Regions from separate parts of the Ruegeria sp. BE10 genome, predicted to be linked through region 1. Evidence: riboswitches for the same ligand, from Rfam matches in the RefSeq annotation. Region 1 holds a riboswitch; each other region holds the start of a gene.

Evidence for each region. A riboswitch is a leader RNA that binds a small molecule or an ion and turns the genes downstream of it on or off. The one in region 1 is predicted to bind thiamine pyrophosphate.
Region 2: linked by a shared signal. The riboswitch ahead of thiD (bifunctional hydroxymethylpyrimidine kinase/phosphomethylpyrimidine kinase) and the one ahead of thiC (phosphomethylpyrimidine synthase ThiC) in region 1 are both predicted to bind thiamine pyrophosphate.
Region 3: linked by a shared signal. The riboswitch ahead of thiB (thiamine ABC transporter substrate binding subunit) and the one ahead of thiC (phosphomethylpyrimidine synthase ThiC) in region 1 are both predicted to bind thiamine pyrophosphate.

The regions. Positions count from the first base shown of each region.
Region 1 is NZ_JBQFTX010000010.1:13,747-21,982, forward strand. It holds gene ACR0M2_RS18375 (hypothetical protein) at 1-1,412, shown strand, start outside; gene ACR0M2_RS18380 (invasion associated locus B family protein) at 1,431-1,910, shown strand; gene thiC (phosphomethylpyrimidine synthase ThiC) at 1,972-3,762, opposite strand; TPP riboswitch at 3,871-3,990, opposite strand; gene ACR0M2_RS18390 (aminotransferase class V-fold PLP-dependent enzyme) at 4,669-5,790, shown strand; gene ACR0M2_RS18395 (isopenicillin N synthase family dioxygenase) at 6,007-6,963, opposite strand; gene ACR0M2_RS18400 (glutathione S-transferase) at 7,377-8,012, shown strand; gene ACR0M2_RS18405 (HAD-IIA family hydrolase) at 8,190-8,236, opposite strand, start outside.
Region 2 is NZ_JBQFTX010000005.1:78,866-87,101, forward strand. It holds gene ACR0M2_RS12715 (ABC transporter permease) at 1-725, shown strand, start outside; gene ACR0M2_RS12720 (alpha-ketoglutarate-dependent dioxygenase AlkB family protein) at 722-1,324, opposite strand; gene dnaK (molecular chaperone DnaK) at 1,537-3,444, shown strand; gene dnaJ (molecular chaperone DnaJ) at 3,519-4,673, shown strand; TPP riboswitch at 4,802-4,908, shown strand; gene thiD (bifunctional hydroxymethylpyrimidine kinase/phosphomethylpyrimidine kinase) at 4,952-5,755, shown strand; gene ACR0M2_RS12740 (FAD-dependent oxidoreductase) at 5,752-6,729, shown strand; gene thiS (sulfur carrier protein ThiS) at 6,713-6,907, shown strand; gene ACR0M2_RS12750 (thiazole synthase) at 6,910-7,674, shown strand; gene ACR0M2_RS12755 (thiamine phosphate synthase) at 7,671-8,236, shown strand, end outside.
Region 3 is NZ_JBQFTX010000010.1:196,911-205,146, forward strand. It holds gene ACR0M2_RS19160 (GDP-mannose 4,6-dehydratase) at 236-1,276, shown strand; TPP riboswitch at 1,527-1,631, shown strand; gene thiB (thiamine ABC transporter substrate binding subunit) at 1,664-2,644, shown strand; gene ACR0M2_RS19170 (ABC transporter permease family protein) at 2,620-4,167, shown strand; gene ACR0M2_RS19175 (thiamine ABC transporter ATP-binding protein) at 4,154-4,846, shown strand; gene speB (agmatinase) at 4,935-5,900, opposite strand; gene ACR0M2_RS19185 (TRAP transporter large permease) at 5,922-7,202, opposite strand; gene ACR0M2_RS19190 (TRAP transporter small permease) at 7,199-7,804, opposite strand; gene ACR0M2_RS19195 (TRAP transporter substrate-binding protein) at 7,877-8,236, opposite strand, start outside.

The DNA of each region.
Region 1 (8,236 bases):
CAACGGCAACGTCAACCTTCGACGTGTATTTCCTGACCTCTGGGGCATCGGGTGGCAACAGCGACCTGGTTAATGCCACCGGTAATGCCACCATGGGCGGTACGCTGGTGCCACTGCTGAATACGCTGGAAAGGGCCTTGCCGCTTGTCATCATCAATCCTGATGGAACCGCCGCAGATGCGGGCACGCTGATCGAGGACACTGTGGTGCTGGATTATTCCATCGGCCTGAACGGCTCCACCTCTGACGGCAGTTCGATCGACCTGGTGATCACGCCGGATTATTCGACCCCCGGCATGAACGCCAATCAGGCGGCCATCGGGGATTACATCAACCAAGTTCTGAACGGGCAGGGATCGGCTGCCCAAGGCCAACTGTTCGCCTTGATCGGCAACATGCAGTCCGAGGCCGATGTCATCGCCGCAATCGAAAGCCTGTCGACTGCCGACTATGCCGCCGATGCCGTGGATGCGCTTTATGGCACCCGGGTATTTGCGGACACGCTGCACAATTGCGAACGGTTTACCGATTACCAGTTCGGGGATGACCCGCGCAATTGTGTCTGGTTCTCAGGCGGGCGGTCTTTTTATGACCGCGATCAGACCGGCATGTACGAAGAGTTGGACATCAACGACACCAACCTGTCGGCTGGTGTCCGTCTGCCGGTTGGGGATGAGCTATTCGCCGGGTTCGCGGTAGGCTATGACGAGATGAGCCTACGGAACGGGTCGAATTACAATGCAACGGGTGATCGGTTCAATCTGGGTGCCTCGCTGACCAAATACACCGGCGCGTGGGAGTTTGCAGCCCAGCTGTCGGCCGGTTGGTCAGACTATGATACGCTCAGCGCGGGCGGGATCAGTGGTGTGTTGCCCAACGGGCAAATCGTAAGCACCGTTGGTGTCAGCGAGATCAAGCACAAGATGAACCATCAGAACCTGCGTCTCAGCCTTGCTTATGACCACAGGTTCGCGGGCGGCAGTTCCTATCTGCGCCCTGAGGTAGCCGTTGATGCCACGCGTCTGGCAACCGAAAGCAATGGCGATGCAACCCTGGCGGGGGTCGTTCTGCAAGACGATAGCGAGATGATCTATTCGTTCACGCCTTCGCTGGAAATCGGAACCGAGCAAACCCTGAGTGCCTCGCAGAAGCTCCGCGCGAGTTTTCAGGTTGGTGCCATTCTCTCGTCAGATGATACCGTATCGGTCACCGCCGGGTTCAACGGAGCGAGCACCGCTGACGGTGGGTTTTCAAACACCAGCTTTGTCGGCGACGCGCATGGCTTGGTCTCGGCCCGGTTGGGGCTGTTTGCGCTGGATGACAGCAGCTTTGTCAATCTGAGCCTCGATCATTTGTTCGGAGACTCAACCAGGGCCCTGCAGGTAGGTCTTGGCCTTGGACTACAATTCTAATCGATGAGGGACAGCAGGATGAAAACTTGGATAAGCGCTTTGGGGGTCACATTGGGATTGGCAACTCCCCTTGCTGCGCAAGAAGGCGCAGCGCCGCCATGGTCGGTCAATTGCAGCAATCGGGCCGTTGGGTCCGAGTTGATCTGCGAAATGACCCAAAGCATCGTTTTGACCGAAAACAACCAAAGGCTTACGTCCATCGCATTTATAAAGGCTGCAGGTAAGGACGAGACTGAGACCGTGCTGACCCTGCCATTCGGTCTTTTGTTCTCGGAAGGGCTGGTTGCAAAGGTGGATGATGCCGAGGTCGCCCGTCTGGAGTTCCTAACATGCGAGGCACAAGGTTGTTTTGCCCGTTCGCCAGTTTCCCAGGAATGGATGTCTGCGATGCGGGCAGGCAATCAATTGCAGATCGACGCTAAAAACAGGGTCGGAGAGCCAATTTCATTTGGCTTCGATTTGACTGGGTTCAGCAAAGTATCCGATCTATTGCCCTGAGAGTAGTTTCCCTTCAATGCAAGAGCGTGCGGAGCCGAAAGGATCGGCTCCGCCGCGGTGTTTAGTCTTTCACGGGCATGTAAAGGTCGCCGCCTTCACGGAATTTGGCGGCCATGGCCTCCATCCCCTCTTTCTGCGCTTCAGTTCGAATGTCATGGCTGATCCGCATCGAGCAGAATTTCGGCCCGCACATTGAACAGAAATGCGCCACCTTATGCGCTTGTTTGGGCAGGGTTTGGTCGTGGAATTCCCGCGCCGTTTCCGGGTCCAGCGACAGGTTGAACTGATCTTCCCAGCGGAACTCGAACCGGGCGCGGGACAGCGCATCGTCACGACGTTGCGCGCCCGGCAGACCTTTGGCCAAATCAGCGGCGTGAGCGGCGATCTTATAAGTAATAACCCCAGTTTTCACATCATCCCGGTCCGGCAGCCCCAGATGTTCTTTAGGCGTGACATAGCAGAGCATCGCACAACCAAACCAGCCAATCATCGCAGCACCAATGCCGCTGGTGATGTGGTCATAGCCCGGCGCGATATCGGTGGTCAGGGGGCCAAGCGTGTAAAAGGGCGCCTCGTGGCAACACTCCAATTGCTTGTCCATGTTTTCTTTGATCTTGTGCATGGCTACGTGTCCGGGGCCTTCGATCATCACCTGACAATCCTTGGCCCACGCGATTTTGGTCAGCTCACCCAGCGTCTCAAGCTCGGCAAATTGTGCCTCGTCATTGGCGTCGGCGATAGAGCCGGGGCGCAGACCGTCGCCTAGGCTGAACGACACATCATAGGCCCGGCAGATGTCGCAGATTTCGTCGAAATGCTCATAGAGGAAGCTTTCCTTGTGGTGATGCAAGCACCACTTGGCCATGATCGACCCACCGCGCGACACAATACCGGTAACCCGTTTTACCGTCATCGGCACCATATGCAGGCGCACGCCTGCGTGGATGGTGAAATAGTCGACGCCTTGTTCGGCCTGTTCGATCAGCGTGTCACGGAACACTTCCCATGTCAGGTCCTCCGCAATGCCGTTGACCTTTTCCAGCGCTTGATACAACGGCACGGTGCCAATCGGCACCGGGCTGTTGCGGATGATCCATTCACGGGTGTTGTGGATGTTGCGGCCGGTCGACAGGTCCATGACGGTATCAGCACCCCAACGGATCGACCAGACCATTTTATCGACCTCTTCTTCCATCGAAGAGGTCACAGCCGAGGTACCCATATTGGCGTTGATCTTGACCAGGAAATTACGCCCGATGATCATCGGTTCGCTTTCTGGGTGGTTGATATTCGCAGGGATAATGGCGCGACCAGCGGCGACCTCGTCCCGCACGAATTCCGGGGTCACATAATCAGGGATGTTTGCACCCCAATCATTGCCTTCGCGCTGTTCAACGACAGCCTCGCGCAGTTGGTTTTCACGGATGGCGATGAATTCCATTTCCGGGGTGACGATGCCGGCGCGAGCATAGGCCAGTTGCGTCACAGCCTTTCCATCCTTGGCGCGCAGAGGGCGCGGGCGCACAGGGAACTCGGGCGTTAGCCGATCACCTTCGACAAAACCGTTGTCTTCCGGTTTGATCTCACGTCCATCATATTCTTCGACATCTGCTCGAGCCTCAATCCACTTGCGACGCAGCGGCGCCAGACCTTGCCGAATGTCCGTCATCACCTGCGGATCGGTATACGGCCCTGAACTGTCATACACGGGCAAGGGTGGCTCCCCCGCCGTGGGGTGGACCGAAATTTCACGCATTGGCACGCGCACATCCGGGTGCAATGTGCCGTTTACATAGATCTTGCGCGATGCGGGCAGCTCACCAGCGGTGATTTTGGGGTTGGGGACGTTCATGTTGGTGCTCCTCAAGCAGTTCAACTTAAAAAGACACCAGATGAGTTTTGGCTTGGGAAACGAGAAGGCAGACAGCCCCCTGTTCGGAGTGCGCTTGCCCGGTTTTGTGGCCTGCGCGCCCTAGCTTCCTACGCCAGTATCAACTGGGTCAGGTTCAAAGGGTCGCGTCGCCGGGCATTGCCCCGTCAGCCTCTCAGTCCCCTTGGTGGGACTCCCCTGCGTACAGGTGGTTTAGCTTGAGGTTCACGGCTCAAACAAGCACCAAAATTCATTTGTTTCAGACTTTCTCGAACAGCCGGGACCTTCCGTTCGGTGCAGCACGTCACCAGAAATACGGTCGCTATCTGATGCGCAGGCCGACCTATTCGACAGATACTCCGCAAATCGACGATAAGTTAAACGCTGCTATTTAACATAAGACGTATTATGGGAAGATTGCCTCTTTTGAAGGAGAATTGTCGGAGTACGTAAATAATGGGACTGAATTATTGAGACTCGTCTTCCCCATAATTCAACGACTTAAGATTCTCATGCATTTTGGTGGATTTCGCTGATTTGGACTTATCAAGCTTGTCTCAGACTGCAGCAATACGATCGTCGACTGCGACGCGCATTGGGAACTTCCGAGAGCGGACACAACTGGCAGACCGACAACTTCACAGCGTAAGGTTTTGTGTTGAACAATGTTGAGCGACTAAGTGCCCTGCCTGATCACTTCCGGCCCTTACCGGACTTTAGTCGGTCGTTCAGCATTCTGCAGTGCGGCTCGACATTGCGGACATTCGCTGCACGTGCGCAATCAGAAGATGGGTGAATTTACAGTTTGCGGACAATCCGGACTTTACTGCCGGTGATTTGAAGGTCAGCTTCCTATGCATTGGCAGATACTTAGTCTAGAATTGCCACATGCTGATTGGAACGCAAAACACGCTCTCAGAAGTGATCAATGCTAGAGGTGTTTTTACACCTCTTGGTGTTTCTCGATCCTCAAAAGAAGTCTGTGAAGCTGTTTCCGATGCTTTAGGGCGTCACTTCATTATGGATGATCTCCATGATGCAGTGGGTCGAGAAATTGCCGAAATGACCAATGCGAGCGCGGCCACTGTCGTACATTGCAGTGCGGCTGCGATTACATTGGCTGTAGCGGCCTCTATGACCGGTAGTTCCCCAGGCGCGATTAAACAGCTTCCCGATGCAAGCGGTCTCAAGAGCCGAGTCATTTTGCCTGCAAACCACGCAGTAAATTACGGTCATCCCATTGAGCAAGCTATCCGACTTGCAGGTGCGAAACCGGAGCTTGTGGGCGACAATTCGGCTTGCGGCATTGAGGACCTTGCTCACGCTTGTTCAAAACTGGATGCGTGTTGTTTAGTGCTTGTTTCCTCCAGACTTACTGGAGGCGAAATGCTGGATTTTCGAAAAGCAGTCTCTGCGGCCCATGAACATGATCTGCCAGTGGTGATTGATGGCGCGGCCCAGGATTTTCGCATTGAAGACTTGCTGGATACCGGAGCTGACGTGGTTCTCATTAGCGGCCAAAAATACTTAGCTGGCCCAACATCAGGTTTGGTTCTTGGAAAGCCCGATCTGGTTTCAGCAGTCAGAGCACAGGAAAAAGGAATAGGGCGCGGCATGAAGGCATCAAAGGAAGCTCTCCTCGGTGTCCTTACTGCTTTGAAGCTTCGCCAACAGCTTAACAAAGAGGCTTGGTCGTCAGAACAAAAGGAAAAGGTTGCCCGATTTGTCTCAGTAGCGAACACGATTGAAGGTATCACGGCCAAAGCGAATCCTGATCCTACAAATCTGCCATTTGATCGAGCGCATCTCTGCATTGCCAAATCGTCAGAATTTCCTGATGCGGCACAAATGGCAGCAGCTTTGAAAGCCGGTGAACCTTCGATCTGGATCATGGACCATTTAACCCACCAGTCGGAGATAGTGTTGGAGCTAGTCCAACTTACGCAAGAAGAAATCGACACAGTTCTGGATCGAATAAGAGAAGTAGTGTCCCAATATCAAAAATCCTAAAAGCTGACATTTACGCAACCTGCGGCATTGGTCAAATTGGGCTCAATACGGACCTCGGACCGAACGCAGTATCCGGACGGCAGACGTTACTCACATATACCGAAACAGCCCATTGAGGATTTTGATCTGAAGCCGCACAGCTGCGTCGCAGCAACTGCAATACGGACGTTCGTTTCATATCGGTCAGTGAAATGTCACTGCCAACGCAGCGTGCTTTTAGGTATCCGAATGGCCAACCTGATGTGCGTCGTAGCTTGCTTCCAGTTCTCCTCTCAGAAACTGTCCAAACTTCAGGGGATCGAATCTCGCAGCCCCTGTCCCAGGGAGCGGCGCGATTTCAGCAGAGACATGTGGGTCGAAGAAGAACGGTACGGAATAGCGCTGTTGTCCGGTCGCATTGATAACCCGGTGCGGGGTGGACAACAACTTTCCGTTGGAGAGTCGGTGCAGCATATCGCCTACATTGACCACCAAGGCATTGTCGATAGGCGGTGCATCCACCCAATGACCCTCAGGCGTCTGGACTTGCAAACCACCAACATTGTCCTGTGCGAGCAATGTCAGACATCCAAAGTCCTTGTGGGGTGCAGATCCGTAAAGATCACCCAAAGCCTGTGGCGGTTGTGGTGGATAGTGGAGTAGGCGCAGCCAAATCGTTGGCGTCTGGAAAGCACTGAGGATCGAACGATCCGCGGCGCCAATAGCGTCAAGGGCAAGACCCATGAGTTTGTAACCCAGTTTTGTCATCGCGTCGGCATAAGCCTCGCAGGCCTCTCGGAAACCTTCCAGAACGGGCCATTGATTTGGTCCGGACAGATAGACGGCAGGGTCGACCTCTGCATCCTCGCGCATCATCATGAACGATGCGGACTGATTGGGTTTAGTCACCTTGGCCACGTCAGAGTTCACGTCCGTGGAGGTGTTGATCGCGATGTAGCCACGATGACATTTATTTAGTGCAATTGCCTGTTTTTCGATCTCCGGCAGTGCATGAAATTCCGTCGAGGCGGCAAACACGGCAGCGCGCAAGTCAGGATCAACGCCGTGATTAACAACATAGCCAAATCCGGTTTTTCCATAGGCTTCGGCGAATTCCAAGGCGAGGTTGGACGTATCCTCTCCATTGATCAGCGGTGCAAGATCAAGCACCGGGATTTCAGTGAATTCAGTCATCTGAGGTCTCCAAAATTGTATTATTGGCTAAGTCACAAATGGAAGACCAGCTATCCGGCAAAACGTTTTCGGCGATGAGCGCTGTGGCGCTCTAAGACGACAAGATGGAGAAACTTGGGCATATGCTGCAAGCTATGACAGACTAATTCTTCGATCAATCCATAACCACCGCGACCGGCCCAGGGCCAATTTCTAAGATCTCGGGGACTTTCGCGTTACAACTTCACAAGACAAGTCACTTGTACTCAATTCCGCATATTCTCGTTCCGAATCTCCAAACCAGACGGCTACTGAGGCCGATGTTTGTGAAGCAATGGCCCTTCCGATAGTATCAGACAGCGTTCAAGCAGAATTACCAGTTGGAAAACGACGGGAGGTTTAACCACGCTGGTAGATTGGAGATATATCTTCGTATGACTCAATACCCTATCTTATGGTCGTTCCGTCGCTGCCCATACGCCATAAGGGCCCGTCTCGCATTGGCGAGTTCACGAGTCACAGTCGAGCTGCGCGAGATTCTTTTGCAGGACAAACCAGAGGCTTTCTTACAAACATCCCCGTCCGGAACAGTGCCCGCGCTTCGACTTCCAGACAAAGTAATAGATGAAAGCCTGGAAATCATGATTTGGGCGCTTCAACAAAATGATCCGCAGCGACTTTTGGATATGCCTCAAGAAGGTTGGGGCCTAATCGCGGCAAATGATGGTCCATTCAAGGATGCATTAGATCACATAAAATACGTCGTGCGGTATCCGGATTTAGACGTCCAAAAGGAGCGCAGGAAAGCGGCGAGCTACTTGCTCAACCTCGACGAGCGGTTAGTCGGGAGGGCCTGGCTTTTTGGAGATCGCCCCACTCTCGCCGATTTGGCGCTTCTACCGTTTGTTCGCCAGTTTGCGCATATAGACCGGGCGTGGTTTGACGCACAGGAGTGGCCGAATTTAGTGGCGTGGCTGGATCAATTCCTGGACAGTGAAGTATTTTTGCTGGTGATGCGAAAATACATAACTTGGTCAAAAGGTGATGCTCCGATTTGGTTCAACGGCTGAGCCCGACACGTCGCATCCAGCCCAATCCAGACTTTAGACCGGGGGGCGCTTTTCCGCGAGGGGGCAAAGCTGCCGTTGGTGCACAGCGCAGTATTGCCATGGTCAGCATGTTCGAAATGCGGGCTTGCAGGACATTCGATTTGAACGGGATAATTATCGAAAACGAATGCTCTAAACTCAAGGCCGGCCTACTACAAAGTTTGGCACTATCCCCGCCTTCTTGA
Region 2 (8,236 bases), on a different contig from region 1:
ATCACAACGCGGTCGTGGCCATAATCATCAACATCTTGCAGGTTCTGGCCCTAGTTTTGGTGTTATATACGATCCTGTCTTTCCTAGGACCACGTATTGCAAGAATCCGCGGCGAATTTGTCCTGTTTCTGCTGTCGGGCGTGTTTCTGTTCATCACCCATATCAAATCCGTCAGCGCGGTAGCGGGGGTCGGGACCGGCAACAACCCGATGATGCTGCATTCGCCTATGAACATGGTTGTCGTCCTGTTGGCCACCGCTTTTGGGGCGCTTTACACGCAGATTGTGACAATCATCGTGATCCTCTTTATTTACAGTGTAGCAGTCGCGCCAATTGAAATTCAGGAACCGGGCGGCGCTTTTGGCATGTTGATCCTGAGCTGGTTTGTTGGCTGCGCAATTGGCGTCGTCTTCATGGCTCTGCGACCGTGGTTTCCCACTTTTGTGACAGTCCTAACCAATATCTACCGGCGCTTGAACATGATCTTTTCGGGTAAAATGTTCGTGGCGAATGCGCTGGGCGGTGCCACGTTGGCCATGTTCACCTGGAACCCCCTGTTTCACCTCATCGATCAGTGCCGCGGTTTTCTTTTCCGCAATTATTTTCCTCGCAATACCAGCTGGGAATACGCGCTTTGGGTGGGGCTGATCCTGCTGCTGATCGGCTTGTTGGGAATTTTCTTTTCCCGTCAGCATGTGTCCCAAAGCTGGGAGGCGCGCCGCTAACCGGCCACACGCAGCGTCAGGTTGATCCGACCACCCTTGGGCAACAGTTTCGAAGACCCGAACCGGATGCGGTCGACGCCGTGATAGGTCAGCCGGGCGGGCCCGCCCATGATCACCACATCACCCGAATTCAGCCAGATGGATTCGGTCTTGCCGCCCCGTGTCTGGTTGCCGATGCGGAACAGGGCATCATCCCCCAGTGAGATCGACAGGACCGGCCAGGAAAAATCGGCCTCGTCCTTGTCTTGATGCAACCCCATCCGGGCCCCTTCGCCGTAGTAGTTGATCAAACAGCAATCAGGATCGCGATCCGCGCTGGCAAGGTCGCGCCAGATACCAAGAATCTGATCCGGGATCGCGGGCCAAACCGCGCCTTTGGGGTGTTGCGCCTGATATCGGTAACCCGTCTTGTCGGTGACCCAGCCCAGTGACCCGGCCGACGTCATACGCACGGACATTTCCTTACCCGAAGGCGTGACCGGCCGGAACAAAGGGGCCGATTTCAGAATCGGCCGCAGGCTGTCGATCAGCCGCTCCTGCGCGGGCCCGTCCAGCCAGGCTTTCCTGATATCAAAACCGCGTAAAAGCAGCCGCGCCATCCGAGAATCCCCGATCCTTGCAAAAACCTTGCCAAAAAGGCCACAGATTCCCGAAAACCTGCGTTTTACAACGCTTGCAGGCCTCTGATCCCGCCCTTATATACGCCGGGACGCGCGATGGTGTAGGGCTGTTGCGCACATCAGATCGGGGCCGGGTGCCATAACGGGTTCGGACCTCGGGACATCGCCTTGAAGAGAAAGGGATTGAACATATGGGAAAAGTAATCGGGATTGACCTCGGAACCACCAACTCGTGTGTGGCCATCATGGACGGCTCGCAGCCGAAGGTCATCGAAAACGCCGAAGGGGCGCGGACCACGCCCTCGATCGTCGCCTTCACCGAAGATGAGCGACTGGTCGGTCAGCCTGCAAAACGCCAGGCGGTCACCAACCCCGACAACACGATCTTTGGTGTTAAGCGTCTGATCGGTCGTCGTGTGGATGATGCAGAAGTCGAAAAAGACAAGAAAATGGTGCCGTACGCCATCGTCGATGGCGGCAATGGCGACGCGTGGGTTGAAGCCCGCGGTGAAAAGTACTCCCCAAGCCAGATCTCGGCCTTCACTCTGGGCAAGATGAAGGAAACCGCCGAGAGCTATCTGGGTGAGGAAGTCACGCAAGCCGTGATCACCGTTCCTGCATATTTCAACGACGCACAGCGTCAGGCCACCAAAGACGCCGGTAAAATCGCCGGTCTGGAAGTGCTGCGGATCATCAACGAACCGACAGCGGCTGCGCTGGCCTATGGTCTGGACAAAGAAGAAACTCAAACCATCGCGGTCTATGACCTTGGTGGCGGTACTTTCGACGTGACTATTCTGGAAATCGACGACGGCCTGTTCGAGGTCAAATCGACCAACGGTGACACCTTCCTGGGTGGTGAAGACTTTGACATGCGCATCGTCAACTACCTGGCGGATGAGTTCAAAAAGGAACACGGTGTCGACCTGTCGCAAGACAAGATGGCGCTGCAGCGTCTGAAAGAAGCTGCTGAGAAAGCCAAGATTGAGCTGTCTTCGACTTCGCAAACCGAAATCAACCAGCCGTTCATCTCGATGGGTTCGAACGGTCAGCCGCTGCACATGGTCATGAAACTGACCCGTGCCAAGCTGGAATCGCTGGTTTCGGACCTGATCAAAAAGTCGATGAAGCCCTGCCAGGCCGCTCTAAAAGACGCTGGTCTGTCGGCTGGCGACATTGACGAAGTTGTTCTGGTCGGTGGTATGACCCGGATGCCGAAAGTGATCGAAGAGGTCACCAAGTTTTTCGGGAAAGAGCCGCACAAGGGTGTGAACCCGGACGAAGTGGTTGCCATGGGCGCCGCCATCCAGGCCGGTGTTCTGCAGGGCGACGTCAAAGACGTTGTTCTGCTGGACGTGACCCCGCTGTCGCTGGGGATTGAGACGCTGGGTGGCGTGTTCACCCGCCTGATCGATCGCAACACCACGATCCCGACCAAAAAGTCTCAGGTCTTCTCGACCGCCGAGGACAACCAGAACGCCGTAACCATCCGCGTGTTCCAGGGTGAGCGTGAAATGGCTGCGGACAACAAGATCCTGGGTCAGTTCAACCTCGAAGATATCCCGCCTGCACCGCGCGGCATGCCTCAGATCGAGGTGACTTTTGATATCGACGCCAACGGCATTGTCTCGGTTTCGGCCAAGGACAAAGGCACGGGCAAAGAGCAGAAGATCACCATCCAGGCCTCGGGCGGTCTGTCGGATGAAGACATCGACAAGATGGTCAAGGACGCCGAAGAGAACGCGGAAGCCGACAAGGAACGCCGCGAGCTGGTAGACGCCAAGAACCAGGCGGAAAGCCTCATCCACTCGACCGAAAAGTCGATGGAAGAGCATGCCGACAAGGTCGACCCGACCACCATCGAAGCCATCGAGCTGGCAATTGCCGCGCTGAAGGACGAGCTGGAGACCGAGAATGCCGACAAGATCAAGTCGGGCATCCAGAACGTCACCGAAGCGGCCATGAAGCTGGGCGAAGCCATCTATAAGGCGCAAGCCGAAGAAGGTGAGGATGAGCCTGCGGCGGCAGATGCTGCGCCGGGTGAGGACGACATTGTTGACGCCGAGTTCGAAGATCTGGACGACGACAAGCGTAACTAACGGGTAACCGGGCCAATGTGGGCCGGTCCGGTTGCCGGGCCGGCCCAAATACGTTGAGGCTGAAGGAAATACTGATGTCAAAACGCGACTACTACGATGTGCTCGGCGTATCAAAGGGCGCATCAGCGGATGAAATCAAAAAGGGTTTTCGCAAGAAAGCCAAAGAGTTGCATCCCGATCGCAACAAAGACAACCCGGATGCCGAGTCGCAGTTCAAAGAAGCCAACGAGGCTTATGATGTTCTGCGCGACGCCGACAAAAAGGCCGCATATGACCGTTTCGGCCATGCCGCCTTTGAAAACGGTATGGGCGGCGGTGGTGGTCGTCCGGGCGGCGGCTTTGGTCAGGGTGATTTCTCCAGCGCATTCTCAGACGTGTTCGACGATCTGTTCGGCGATTTCATGGGCGGTCAGCGTGGCGGCCCCGGTGGCGGGCGCCGAGCGGCGCGCGGATCGGACCTGCGCTATAACCTGCGCGTGACGCTGGAAGAGGCGTTCGCGGGCCTGCAGAAAACCATCAGTGTTCCTGCCGCCGTGGCCTGTTCGGCCTGTGACGGATCGGGCGCAGAAGGCGGAGTGGAGCCAACCACCTGTCCAACCTGTTCGGGCATGGGCAAGGTGCGTGCACAGCAGGGTTTCTTTACCGTCGAACGATCCTGCCCGACCTGTTCGGGTCTGGGTCAGATCATCAAGAACCCCTGTAAAGCCTGTGGCGGTGCAGGCCGCGTGGAAAAAGAACGCGCTCTCTCCGTCAACATCCCCGCCGGTGTCGAGACCGGAACCCGCATCCGCCTGGCGGGTGAGGGTGAAGCTGGGATGCGCGGTGGCCCTCCGGGTGATCTGTATATCTTTGTCGAAGTGTCGGATCACAAGCTGTTCGAACGCGACAGCGTGAACCTGTATTGCCGCGTCCCTGTCAGCATGGCCAAGGCCGCGCTGGGCGGTTCGATCGAAGTGCCAACCATCGATGGTGGCCGCGGCCGCGTGCAAATACCAGCAGGCAGCCAATCGGGCCGTCAGATGCGCCTGCGCGGCAAAGGCATGCCCGCCCTGCGTGGCGGCGGTGTGGGTGACATGTTCATCGAACTGGCGGTGGAAACGCCGGTCAACCTGACCAGTCGCCAAAAAGAACTGCTGAAAGAGTTCGACGATTTGGGTGAGGATAACCACCCGGAATCAAAAAGCTTTTTCTCATCCGTCAAATCCTTTTGGGATGGGATGAAGGGCTAAGATCACTCCACCAAGTTGCCAAAAGGCCGATCCCCTTGGGTCGGCTTTTTTCGTTTTATAGGTCCAGTTTGTCCATGAACTTCGCGAAAATTGGCCCTTGAATCCTTTCGCATCCCCTGAGATTGTCGCGCCAACCGTTGGGGTGCCCTGATCAAGGGGCTGAGAGGCGTGAATGCGCTAACCCATCGAACCTGATCCGGGCAATACCGGCGTAGGGAACGGTCTACACACACAGACGTTTTCCATGCTGCGTTGCCCCCTGAAGATGGAGCAACGATATGGCGCATATTGCCCTGACAATTGCGGGCTCGGACAGTGGCGGTGGGGCCGGGATTCAGGCCGATCTCAAGGCGATGTCTGCGTTGGGCGTGTATGGGGCCAGCGTGATCACGGCGGTCACGGCGCAGAACACGCGGGCTGTGACCGCAGTGCACGGCATACCGCTCAACGTAGTGGCCGCTCAGATCGAGGCGGTGCTGACCGACCTGGATGTAGGCGCGATCAAGATCGGCATGCTTGCGACCCCTGAAATTATTCAAACCGTTGCCGAGACTATCGCTGGGTATGATGGCCCCGTCGTTCTGGACCCGGTGATGATCTCCAAATCTGGCGATGCCTTGCTGGCACAGGATGCGGTTCAGACCCTGCGTGATGTTCTTGTGCCCCAAGCGACCATGCTTACCCCGAACTTACCCGAGGCCGCTTGTTTGCTGGGCACCTCGGACGCCGAATCCCCCGATCAGATGATCGCGCAGGGGATGGCGCTGTGCGGGCTGGGGGCGCGGTCGGTATTGATGAAAGGCGGACATGGGCGCGGCGACGTTTGCCACGACGTCTTGCTTGATCCTTCGGGAGTTGTGGCAGAATTCACCGCCCCCCGGTGCGATACGCGCAACACGCATGGCACCGGTTGCACCCTGTCGTCTTCGATAGCAGCCGGGCTGGCGCGAGGGCTGGGCCTGACCGATGCGGTCGCGCAGGCGCATGAGTATCTGCAAGGGGCCATTGCTAAAGCTGACGGTCTGATGGTCGGACAAGGGCATGGCCCGGTTCATCATTTCCATCGGGTCTGGCCCGCGTGACGGTCTGGTCGGTCATAGGGGCCGGTGTGGCCGGGCTGGCCGTAGCCAGCGAGCTAGTGTTGCGCGGGGCCAAGGTTCAGATCTTTGATCCCAGTGGTCCACCTGGCCCGCATGGGTGTTCTTGGTGGGCTGGCGGTATGCTGGCCCCATGGTGCGAGTTTGAAAACGCCGAAGAACCGGTGTTGCGGCTGGGCAAGGCTGCGTTCGAGTGGTGGTCTACGCGTACTCGGGTGGAACAACGTGGCACGCTGGTTGTTGCCAACCCGCGTGATCTGCCGGATTTGCGTCGGTTCGCCCGTCGGACCGGGGGGTATACCGAGATTAGTCAGGCTGAAATTGCCAATTTAGAGCCTGATCTAACCAGTTTGACCAAAGGTCTGCATTTCACGGATGAGGCTCATCTGAACCCGCGACAGGCGCTGCGGGATCTGCACCGCCAATTGCTGGACCAAGGGGTAGTCTTCCACCGGAAACTGGCCCCGACCCAGCTGGAGAATGCAATCGATTGCCGCGGTCTGCACGGGCGTGAGGTTTTGCACGACCTGCGCGGCGTCAAGGGAGAGATGTTGGTGATCCGCTGCCCGGACGTGACCCTGACGCGACCTGTACGTCTACTGCATCCAAGGATGCCGCTGTACATCGTGCCGCGTGGGGATGGTGTCTACATGCTGGGCGCAACGATGATCGAAAGCGAAGACAGCAGCCGCATCACGGCCCGATCCATGCTGGAACTGCTCAGCGCCGCCTATGCGCTGAACCCCGCCTTTGGCGAGGCCGAGGTGCTTGAGATCGGTGTCGATCTGCGCCCGGCTTTTCCCGACAACCTGCCCCGCATCCGGCGGCTGGGGCATACGATTTATGCCAACGGACTGTACCGCCATGGCTATCTGCTGGCCCCAGCGCTGGCGCAGGGAGTGGCCGATCTGGCGTTGGACAACAAACATTCGGAGATGGTTGATGAAGATCGTGCTTAATGGTGAATCGCGCGAGGTGCGCGCCGAAATCCTCTCGGATCTGTTGGTCGAATGCGGGTTCTCTGGACGGGTAGCGACAGCTGTAAACGAAGACTTTGTGCCCTCGGGTCTGCGCATTGCTCAAAAGTTGACCGATGGCGACCGGGTTGAAGTCGTCGCGCCGATGCAGGGAGGCTGAGGATGAAAAGCTTTTATGGGACCCAACTTCCCAACTCATTGATGCTGGGCACGGCGCAGTACCCCAGCCCCGCCATTCTGGAACAGGCGTTTCGCGAGAGCGGCGCGGGTGTTGCCACAGTTTCCTTGCGCCGTGAATCCGGGGCTGGGCAGACCTTCTGGCAGATGATCCGCGAGCTGGGCGTGCTGATCTTGCCAAACACTGCTGGGTGCCACACGGTCAAAGAAGCCGTAACCACCGCCCATATGGCGCGTGAGGTGTTTGACACTAATTGGATCAAGCTGGAACTGATCGGCCACACTGACAGTTTGCAGCCAGATGTGTTTCAACTGGTCGAGGCCGCGCGCATACTGACCGAGGACGGGTTTCACGTATTCCCCTACACCACCGACGACCTGATCGTGGGCGAGCGTCTGCTGGCCGCCGGGTGCGAGGTGCTGATGCCTTGGGGTGCACCCATCGGGTCGGGGCGCGGGCTGAACAATGAATATGCCCTGCGCGCGATGCGGGCCGAATTCCCCGACATACCGCTGGTAGTGGATGCGGGCGTCGGCCTGCCCAGTCACGCCGCGCAGGCGATGGAGTTGGGTTATGACGCCGTTCTGCTGAATACCGCTGTCGCTCGCGCCGGAAACCCTGTGGCCATGGCCCGCGCAATGATGCTGGCGATTCAGGCCGGGCAACTGGCGCATCAAGCCGACCCGATCGAGGCGCGCGATATGGCCGAACCATCAACTCCGGTAATCGGAAAGGCCTTCTTATCATGATGTTAGACCGGTTCTATCCGATCTTCGACCACTCTGACTGGTTGCGCCGGATGCTGCCCCTGGATGTGAAGCTGGTGCAACTGCGGATCAAGGATCAGCTTGATGTGATCATACGGGAACAGATCGCCCAATCGTTGGAACTATGCCGTGCCCACGGCACCGTGCTGGTGGTCAATGATCATTGGCAGGCGGCTATCGACGCTGGTTGTGAGTGGATTCATCTCGGGCAAGAGGATCTGGACGAGGCCGATCTGAAAGCCATCCGCAAGGCGGGGCTGAAACTGGGTGTCTCTACCCACGATGATGATGAATTAGAGCGTGTCCTGACCATGGACCCGGATTATGTGGCTTTGGGCCCGGTCTATCCGACGATCCTGAAAAAAATGAAATGGGAACAGCAGGGCCTGCCACGCGTCACCGAATGGAAGGCACGGGTGGGGGATATCCCTCTGGTCGCGATTGGCGGCATGAGCGTTGAGCGGGCGCCGGGCGTCTTGCAGGCGGGGGCCGACATCGTCTCGGTCGTCACGGACATCACGCTGAATTCCGATCCAGAAACCCG
Region 3 (8,236 bases), 180 kb from region 1:
CACCCTAAGATAGGTCCATTTTAAATGCGCGTCAATTATGCGCATGATTAATGCTGGCAACCTTTGGCGTCCGCTGCTGCCAATCCTATACAAAGGCAGATTATTGCTACGCGTCGCCCGGGTGGCGAAAGGGCACAGCAGAATACACCGTTTTCTGCGATAACTGTGGTGGAATCTTCCCTTGATCTCGCACTAAAAAGGCCCGAAATACCAAGTTTTTTACAAGGGCAACATTATGCAGAGCGTTCTCATCACCGGGTCAGCCGGTTTTATTGGCTTTCATCTGAGCAAGCTTCTGCTGGCCCAAGGGTACCACGTAGTGGGGTTGGACTCTCTGAACGATTATTATGATGTGTCGTTGAAAAAGGCCCGCCACGACATGCTGGCGCGCGAACCCAATGGTAAGAATTTTTCGCCCGTCATCGGCAAGGTCGAAACCCCCGGCCTGATGATGGAGCTGTTTGGGGAACATGGTTTTGACTATGTCATTCACCTCGCTGCCCAAGCTGGGGTGCGCTATTCGATCGAGAATCCGCGCTCGTATCTGGAAAGCAATGTGATAGGGACTTTCGAAATTCTGGAAGCGGCGCGGGCGCATCCGCCAAAACACATGCTGTTGGCTTCGACTTCTTCGGCCTTTGGCGCCAATACCGAGATGCCCTATAAGGAAACCCAACGCGCCGATCATCAGATGTCGTTCTACGCGGCCACCAAGAAATCGACCGAAAGCATGGCCCATTCCTATGCGCATCTGTTTGATTTGCCGATCACCATGTTCCGGTTTTTCACCGTCTATGGCCCTTGGGGTCGCCCGGACATGGCGCTGTTCAAATTCACCAAAGCGATCCTCGAGGGCAATGCGATCGACGTCTATAACCACGGTGACATGAAACGCGACTTTACCTATGTCGAAGATTTGGTTGAGGCGATCCGCCTTCTGATGGACGCCGTCCCTGTGCGCCGCGCAGACGGCAATGTTCCAGAAGGGGACAGTTTGTCACCGGTCGCCCCCCATCGAGTGGTGAATATCGGCAACAATGATGCGGTACAGCTGACCGCGTTTATTGAAGCCATCGAAACGGCCACTGGCATCAAGGCGAATAAAAACATGATGCCAATGCAGCCCGGTGACGTGCCCGCAACCTGGGCCGATGCATCGCTGCTCAGGGATTTGACCGGTTATCAACCAAGGACTTCGGTCGAAGATGGTGTGGCTGAGTTTGTTAAGTGGTACCGCGACTTTTATCGTCCCAACGCGGCTGGGACCGAAAGGTAAGATGGTTAGCCTTCAGGCCTAAAAGATTGGTGGCCGTCCTCTCAGTTTTGAGGTTCGGCCTCTGAAATTCTCAAGGGTAAAAACGCAAACCGTTCTAGTACCCGGAACGTAGTTCAAAACCTTTCCTACGGTGATTTTTCCACAGGGCGCTTATGTTGCGCATCTCTCAGTCCAACTGAACGAATGCCAATTTGAGCATCCAAAAAACACTTTAACCCGGTTGTCTTTTCGTCCGTTCCAACCTACTGACAACCTCACCTCGGGGTGCGTGGCCTGCCGCGCTGAGATGCCTTTGGCGAACCCGTAGAACCTGAACCGGCTAGAACCGGCGGAGGGAAAGGTAACGGTTTCATCCACCCTTGCCCTCTCGCCGCAATGGAGGATGACATGAAACATCTGATGATTGCTGCGGGACTTCTGAGCGCAACAGCGGCTGTCGCGGCCGACAAACCTCAGCTGACCGTTTACACCTATGACAGCTTTGTCTCGGACTGGGGTCCGGGCCCGAAAGTAGAAGAAGCTTTCGAAGCAGTATGCAACTGTGATCTGAACCTTGTGGGCGTCGAAGACGGCGCGGCGCTGTTGTCGCGTCTTCGGCTAGAGGGTGAAAACACGGACGCCGATGTGGTGCTTGGGCTGGACACCGGCCTGATCGCAGCGGCCAAGGAAACTGGCTTGTTTGCTCCCAATTCGGTCAGCGCCGATTATACCCTGCCGATTGAATGGTCAGATGACGTGTTCGCGCCTTATGACTGGGGCTATTTTGCTTTTGTCCATAACGCAGATGCGGCGGCACCTGCCAATTTCCGTGAACTGGCCGAGGGTGAAACAAAGATCATTATTCAAGACCCGCGCTCGTCCACTCCGGGTCTGGGGCTGCTGTTGTGGGTCAAAGCGTCTTATGGAGACGAAGCCCCCGAAATCTGGGCCGGGCTTGCCGACAATATCGTGACCGTGACCAAAGGTTGGTCCGAGGCGTATGGCCTGTTTCTTGAGGGTGAGGCGGACATGGTGCTCAGCTACACCACATCGCCTGCTTATCACTTGATCGCCGAGGATGACGCCAGCAAAGCAGCGGCCGCCTTTGATGAGGGCCACTATATGCAGGTTGAAGTTGCGGCGAAGCTGGCCGGTACCGATCAGCCCGAACTGGCGGATCAATTTCTGGAATTCATGGTTTCGGACACCTTCCAGCAGATCATCCCGACCACCAACTGGATGTATCCGGCAGTGACCCCTGCGGCTGGCCTGCCCGAAGGGTTTGACACGTTGATCACGCCTGAGAAATCCTTGCTGTATACCCCGGATGAAGCCGCCTCCGTGCGGGATCAGGCGCTTGCGGAATGGCTGGGCGCGCTCAGCCAGTAAGCCCTTGGCCGGGTGTTGGCGCAGCGGCACTGGTTGCTGCGCTGATATTGGGCACATTGGCCGCGGTAGCCCTGCGCGCTGATACAGCGGGTGGGTTGGGTCCGGCCGATTGGGCGGCGCTGCGCTTTACGCTGGTTCAGGCGGTGTTGTCTGCGCTGTTCAGTGCCGGGCTGGCTATTCCGGTCGCCCGGGCACTGGCGCGGCGTCGGTTTCGTGGACGGTCTGCCCTGATCGCCCTATTGGGCGCCCCCTTTATCCTGCCGGTCATCGTCGCGATCCTTGGGTTGTTGCAGGTTTTCGGACGTGCAGGCTGGATTTCAGATTTTTTAGGTCTGTTTGGTTTGCCGCCGCTGCGCATCTATGGGTTGCACGGGGTGGTTCTAGCCCATGTATTTTTCAACCTACCACTTGCCACGCGACTGATCCTGCAGGCGTGGCAGGAAATTCCGGCAGAAAGATTTCGGTTGGCCGCGCAATTGGGGTGCGACGGCTTTGCCATGTTCCGTCTGATCGAACTGCCAATGTTAAGGCGCATTCTGCCGGGTGTTCTGGCCGTGATCTTTGCGATTTGCCTGACTAGCTTTGCCGTCGCGTTGACTCTTGGCGGAGGGCCCCGCGCAACGACACTTGAACTCGCGATCTATCAATCCTTTACCTACGATTTCGACCTTGGCCGCGCGGCGTTGCTTTCTGCGGTGCAACTGGCTTTGACCGCTGCTGCCGCAATGGCTGCGCTGAAATTTTCGCGTGGTGAAGGGTTCGGCGCTGGATTGGATCGCGCTATACAACGATGGGATGGCGGCGCGCCCGCAATTGATGCGTGCTGGATCGGGCTCGCGGTAGCGTTTCTGCTTCTTCCTTTGGCTGCCGTGGCGATCTCTGGCCTATCTGGGTTGCTCGAAATGCCTGCCTTGGTGTTCCGTGCGGCGGTGATATCGGTTCTGGTTGCCACCGCCAGTACGATTGTTTTGTTGATGCTTGCACTGCCGATGGCCATGGCCGTTGCAACCGGTCGTCACGGGATTGTTGAGCTTAGCGGTATTCTGGGGCTGGCGGCTTCACCGTTGGTGATTGGCACCGGGCTGTTCATTCTGATCCGCCCCATCGCTAATCCAGTAACACTGGCATTGCCGGTAACCGCGCTGGTGAATGCCGTCATGGCCTTGCCCTTCGCGCTACGCATTCTGGTGCCGGCGGCCCGCGACGTGGTGGCGCGACACGGACGGCTTGCCCTGTCGCTGGACATGGACAAGAGAACATTCTTTGCCCGCGCCCTGTTGCCGCGCATGCGCCCACAGATCCGCTTTGCCACGGGTTTGTCAGCCGCGCTATCGATGGGAGATCTGGGAGTTATTGCCCTGTTCGCCGATCCACAGATCGCGACCTTGCCCTTGCAGATCTATCGGTTGATGGGGGCGTATCAGATGCAAGCAGCGGCCGGGGCAGCTCTGTTGCTGTTGTTGCTGTCGATGGGGGCATTCTGGCTATTGGATCGCGGAGGGCGGTTGCATGCTGAAACTTAAAGGCTGCGTAATCGAGAACGGAAAATTTTCGTTGCGTGCTGATTTTACCGTCGAGACCGGTGCCAGTGTAGCCATTATTGGGCCGTCTGGCGCGGGAAAGTCGACACTGCTTGAGGCGATTGCCGGGTTTCGTGACCTCAAACAGGGAAAGATATTCTGGGACGGAGACCTTATATCCAACCGCGCCCCTGGCAAGCGCCCTTTGGCGATGCTGTTTCAGGATGGCAATCTATTCCCACATCTGACGGTCGAACAGAATATCGCTTTGGGCTTGCGCCCGAATGGGCGGTTGACCGTTGATGAGCAATCTCAGGTCCAAACCGCACTAGATCGGGTTGCCCTGCCGGGTCTGGGTGATCGCAAGCCAGCCGAACTGTCTGGAGGTCAGCAAAGCCGGGTCGCATTAGCCCGGGTTCTTGTGCAGCGCCGTCAGATGTTGCTGCTGGACGAACCGTTTGCGGCGCTGGGGCCGGCACTGAAGGCTGAAATGCTTGATCTTGTGGCTGGGTTGCTGGCGGAAACCGGAACGACCCTGCTTATGGTCAGCCACGACCCGCAGGACGCGCGCCGCATTACCAGTCAGACGGTTCTTGTGTCTAACAAGCAGGCACATCCTCCTGCGCCGACCCGGGACCTTTTGGACAATCCACCGCCCAGCCTGCGCGACTATTTGGGGTAGGGACATTGGTTGGAAACCTGCGAAAGGAAACTCGCAGCCCGGCGCGTAGTTGAAAGGTTTCTGCACGCCGGACTGACAGGGAGGGACCTTATTTCCGGTTGTGGAAAATGAACCCGAGGAAGTTCAGCAGCAATTGCGCCGCAAGAATCTGTGTACTTTCGGTCTGGTCATAGGCAGGGGCGACCTCAACCAGATCAATGCCAACCACATTACCGCGTTTACTGAGTCCCTGAACGATTTCCAGGACATCATAGTACTGGAACCCGCCATGGCTGGGTGTTCCTGTTCCGGGCGCAATCGACGGGCAGAACGCGTCGATATCTATGGTGACGTAATAACGCGCACCTTCGGGGATACGATCCAAAACGCCCTCTGTTCCCAGTTTACGCACCTGTCGTACGGATAGGATATCTGAACCCCGCGCCCGCGCGTCGTCGTAACCTTCTTTCGCTGTTGAGGACACGTTGCGGATGCCCAGTTGGGTCATGCCCGAGACATATTCTTTTTCGATTGCCCGACGCATCGGGTTGCCGTGACCATCGGTGACGCCTTTGCGTTCGTCGACAAAGTCCAGATGCGCATCGATCTGGATCACGTGGATAGGTCCGTTCTTTGCGCAATCTTCTTCAAAGGCGCGGATGCACGGAATGTTGATCGAGTGATCTCCACCGATAGTCACCGGCAGAGCGCCCGCATCGAGGATTTTCTTCACACCGTATTCGATGTTGGCGTGGCTTTCCTCGGTCTTGGTATGGATGATGTCGGCATCGCCCAGATCGACAATGCGCACATCGCTGGCCAAATAGGTCGCGTCGTCTTCGTGGTCATAGGCACCGGCGTGGCCAAAGCTGAACAGGGTTGACGCTTCGCGCACAGCGCGCGGCCCAAACCGGGCACCGGATCGAAACTGACACCCGAAATCGAAAGGTGCACCAAGGACGGCGACATCAGCGTCGATCTTATCCCAATTCTCGACATAAGGTTTCTTGCCAAAGGTCGCGATGCCGACAAAAGGCAGGTTCAGACGACCAGATTCATAGCCATGACCCGACATGATTTCTCCGTTTCTTATGGGTTATCGGTACGCCAATTCCGGTAGGAACAGCGCGATTTGAGGGAAAGCCATCAGCAGCCCGGTGACAACCAAAAGGATGATCAGAAAGGGCGGCACGCCGCGGACCACCTCGACAAAGGGGCGGCGGAATACAGCGATGGCGGTGAACAGGTTGCAGCCAAAGGGGGGTGTGGCGGCGCCGATGGCGACTTGCAGTGTGATCAGAACGCCAACCAGTACCGGGTCTAACCCACTGGCCTTGATCATCGGCGCAAAGATCGGAACTAGGATCAGGATCACCACGATCGAGTCAACGAACATGCAGCCGAGGAAGAAGGCCACGTTGATCGCCAGCAACACCATAAGCGGGCTGGCTTGTTCCAGCCCCAGCGCTGCGATGATAGTCTGCGGCACTTGGGCAAAGCTAAGTGTCCAGCTAAAGGCGGCTCCGGCGGCAATCAGGATAAACACGACGGACGTGATGGCCCCTGTGGACAGGGCAATATCGAACAGGTCTCCAACCTTGATCGAGCGAAAGATCACAACCTCGAGGATGACAGCATAAAGCACGCAGATTGCCGCCGCTTCGGTGGGTGAGAACACGCCGCCATAGATGCCTCCGACGATGATCGCCGGAAATCCCATCGGCCACAGGGCTTTGCGCAACGCGGTAAAGCGCTGTCCCCACCCCTCGCGAGGCAGAACTGGGATATCGTGACGGTAAGCGTACACCATGCAATAGGCCGAGAATAACACTACGATCAGCAACCCGGGCAAGATGCCCGCGATGAAAAGCTGCGAAATCGACGTCCCCGAGACCACGCCATAGATGATCATGCCGATGGATGGCGGGATCAGATAGGCCAGATCAGCGGCATTTACGATCAACCCGATCGAAAAGCTGTCGCTATAGCCAGATTTCAGCATCCGCGGCCGCATCGCACCGCCAATGGCCACCACCGTCGCCTGGGTCGATCCGCACACCGCACCGAACAAGGCGCAGGCCGAGGTGACGGAAATTGCCAGGCCGCCTTTGATATGGCCCATGAAACTCATCACAAGATCGATAAGCCGGTTGGCGGAATGTCCTCGCGTGATGATATCAGCGGCCAAAATGAACATCGGCACCGCGATCAGCGCAGCCGGCTTCACGCCCCCGATCATCTGCTGGATCAGGATTTGCATGTTCATTTCAGGGAAATAGACGAGAAACCCCAGCACAGCCGCCGAAATCAGCGGCATTTTCATCGGAAAGCCTGCAAGAAGCAGAACAATCATGACGACTAGCATCAACTCGGTCATTTGTTTGCCTCCGTGGATTCTTCGTAGCGCTGGATTGCGGCTGCGGTTTCAGGGTCTTCGTAGCTGTCGACTTCGAGGTAGGAGACGTAGACTTCTTCCTCGGCGAAGTTCAGATTGCGGATCGCTGTTAGCAGGTACTGAAAGGACGTCAGGGTCAGTCCAATCACCACCCAGACGTAAGTCAGGTAGAGCGGCAATTGCAGTGCTGGGGTGATCCGGCCCCGTGACGCGACTTTCTGGACGTACTCCAGCGCGTACCAGGCCAGAACCGCCATCACTAAGGCAGTGGTCGCTGCGATCACGACCATCAGGCCCTTGCGCAGTTTGATCGGCAGCGCGTCATAGATTGCGGACATGCGGATATGGATGCCTTTGCGGGTGGCGTAGCCCAGCCCCATGAAGGTGACGATGACGATCAGGAACTCGTTCAGTTCCTCGGAAAAGTAGATGGACTGGTTGAACACGTACCGGCCAAAGACATTGGCAATAGTGTTCACGGCCATCAGGATGATCCCCCAGCCCAGGATCCAGACTTCGATCCGTCCGATGACGGCGTCAATCTTTCCCAAAAAGCCGAAAGGAGTGGAAGTCGTGGTCTGCATGATGTCCCCCCTTTTTTGAAAGCCTCACGCGCAAAGCGCGTGAGGAAGTTTTGGTGAGTGGTGGGGGAGGGATTAGTTGCCCGCGAGTTCCGCTTGCAGTGCGTCCAGTAGCTCCTGACCACGCGCGCCGACGGTGTCGATATATGCGCTTGAGGTTTCGGTGCTGCGGGCGCGGAAGGCATCACGTTCTTCTTCGGTCAGGACAACCATACCGATGTCGGGCTTGGCTTCCTTGATGATGTCCAAACGTTGCTGGTTAAAGTCCGTGACGACGCCGTCAATGAAGCCGGTCATGTCGGCCATGGTGTCACGCACCAGTTGCTGACGGTCAGGGCTGAGGGTTTCGAACCAATCAGAGCCCGCGACCACAGTGGTCACCAGTTCCTGCTCACCGGCCCAGATCAGGTGGCTGGTCACTTCGTAGAACTTCAT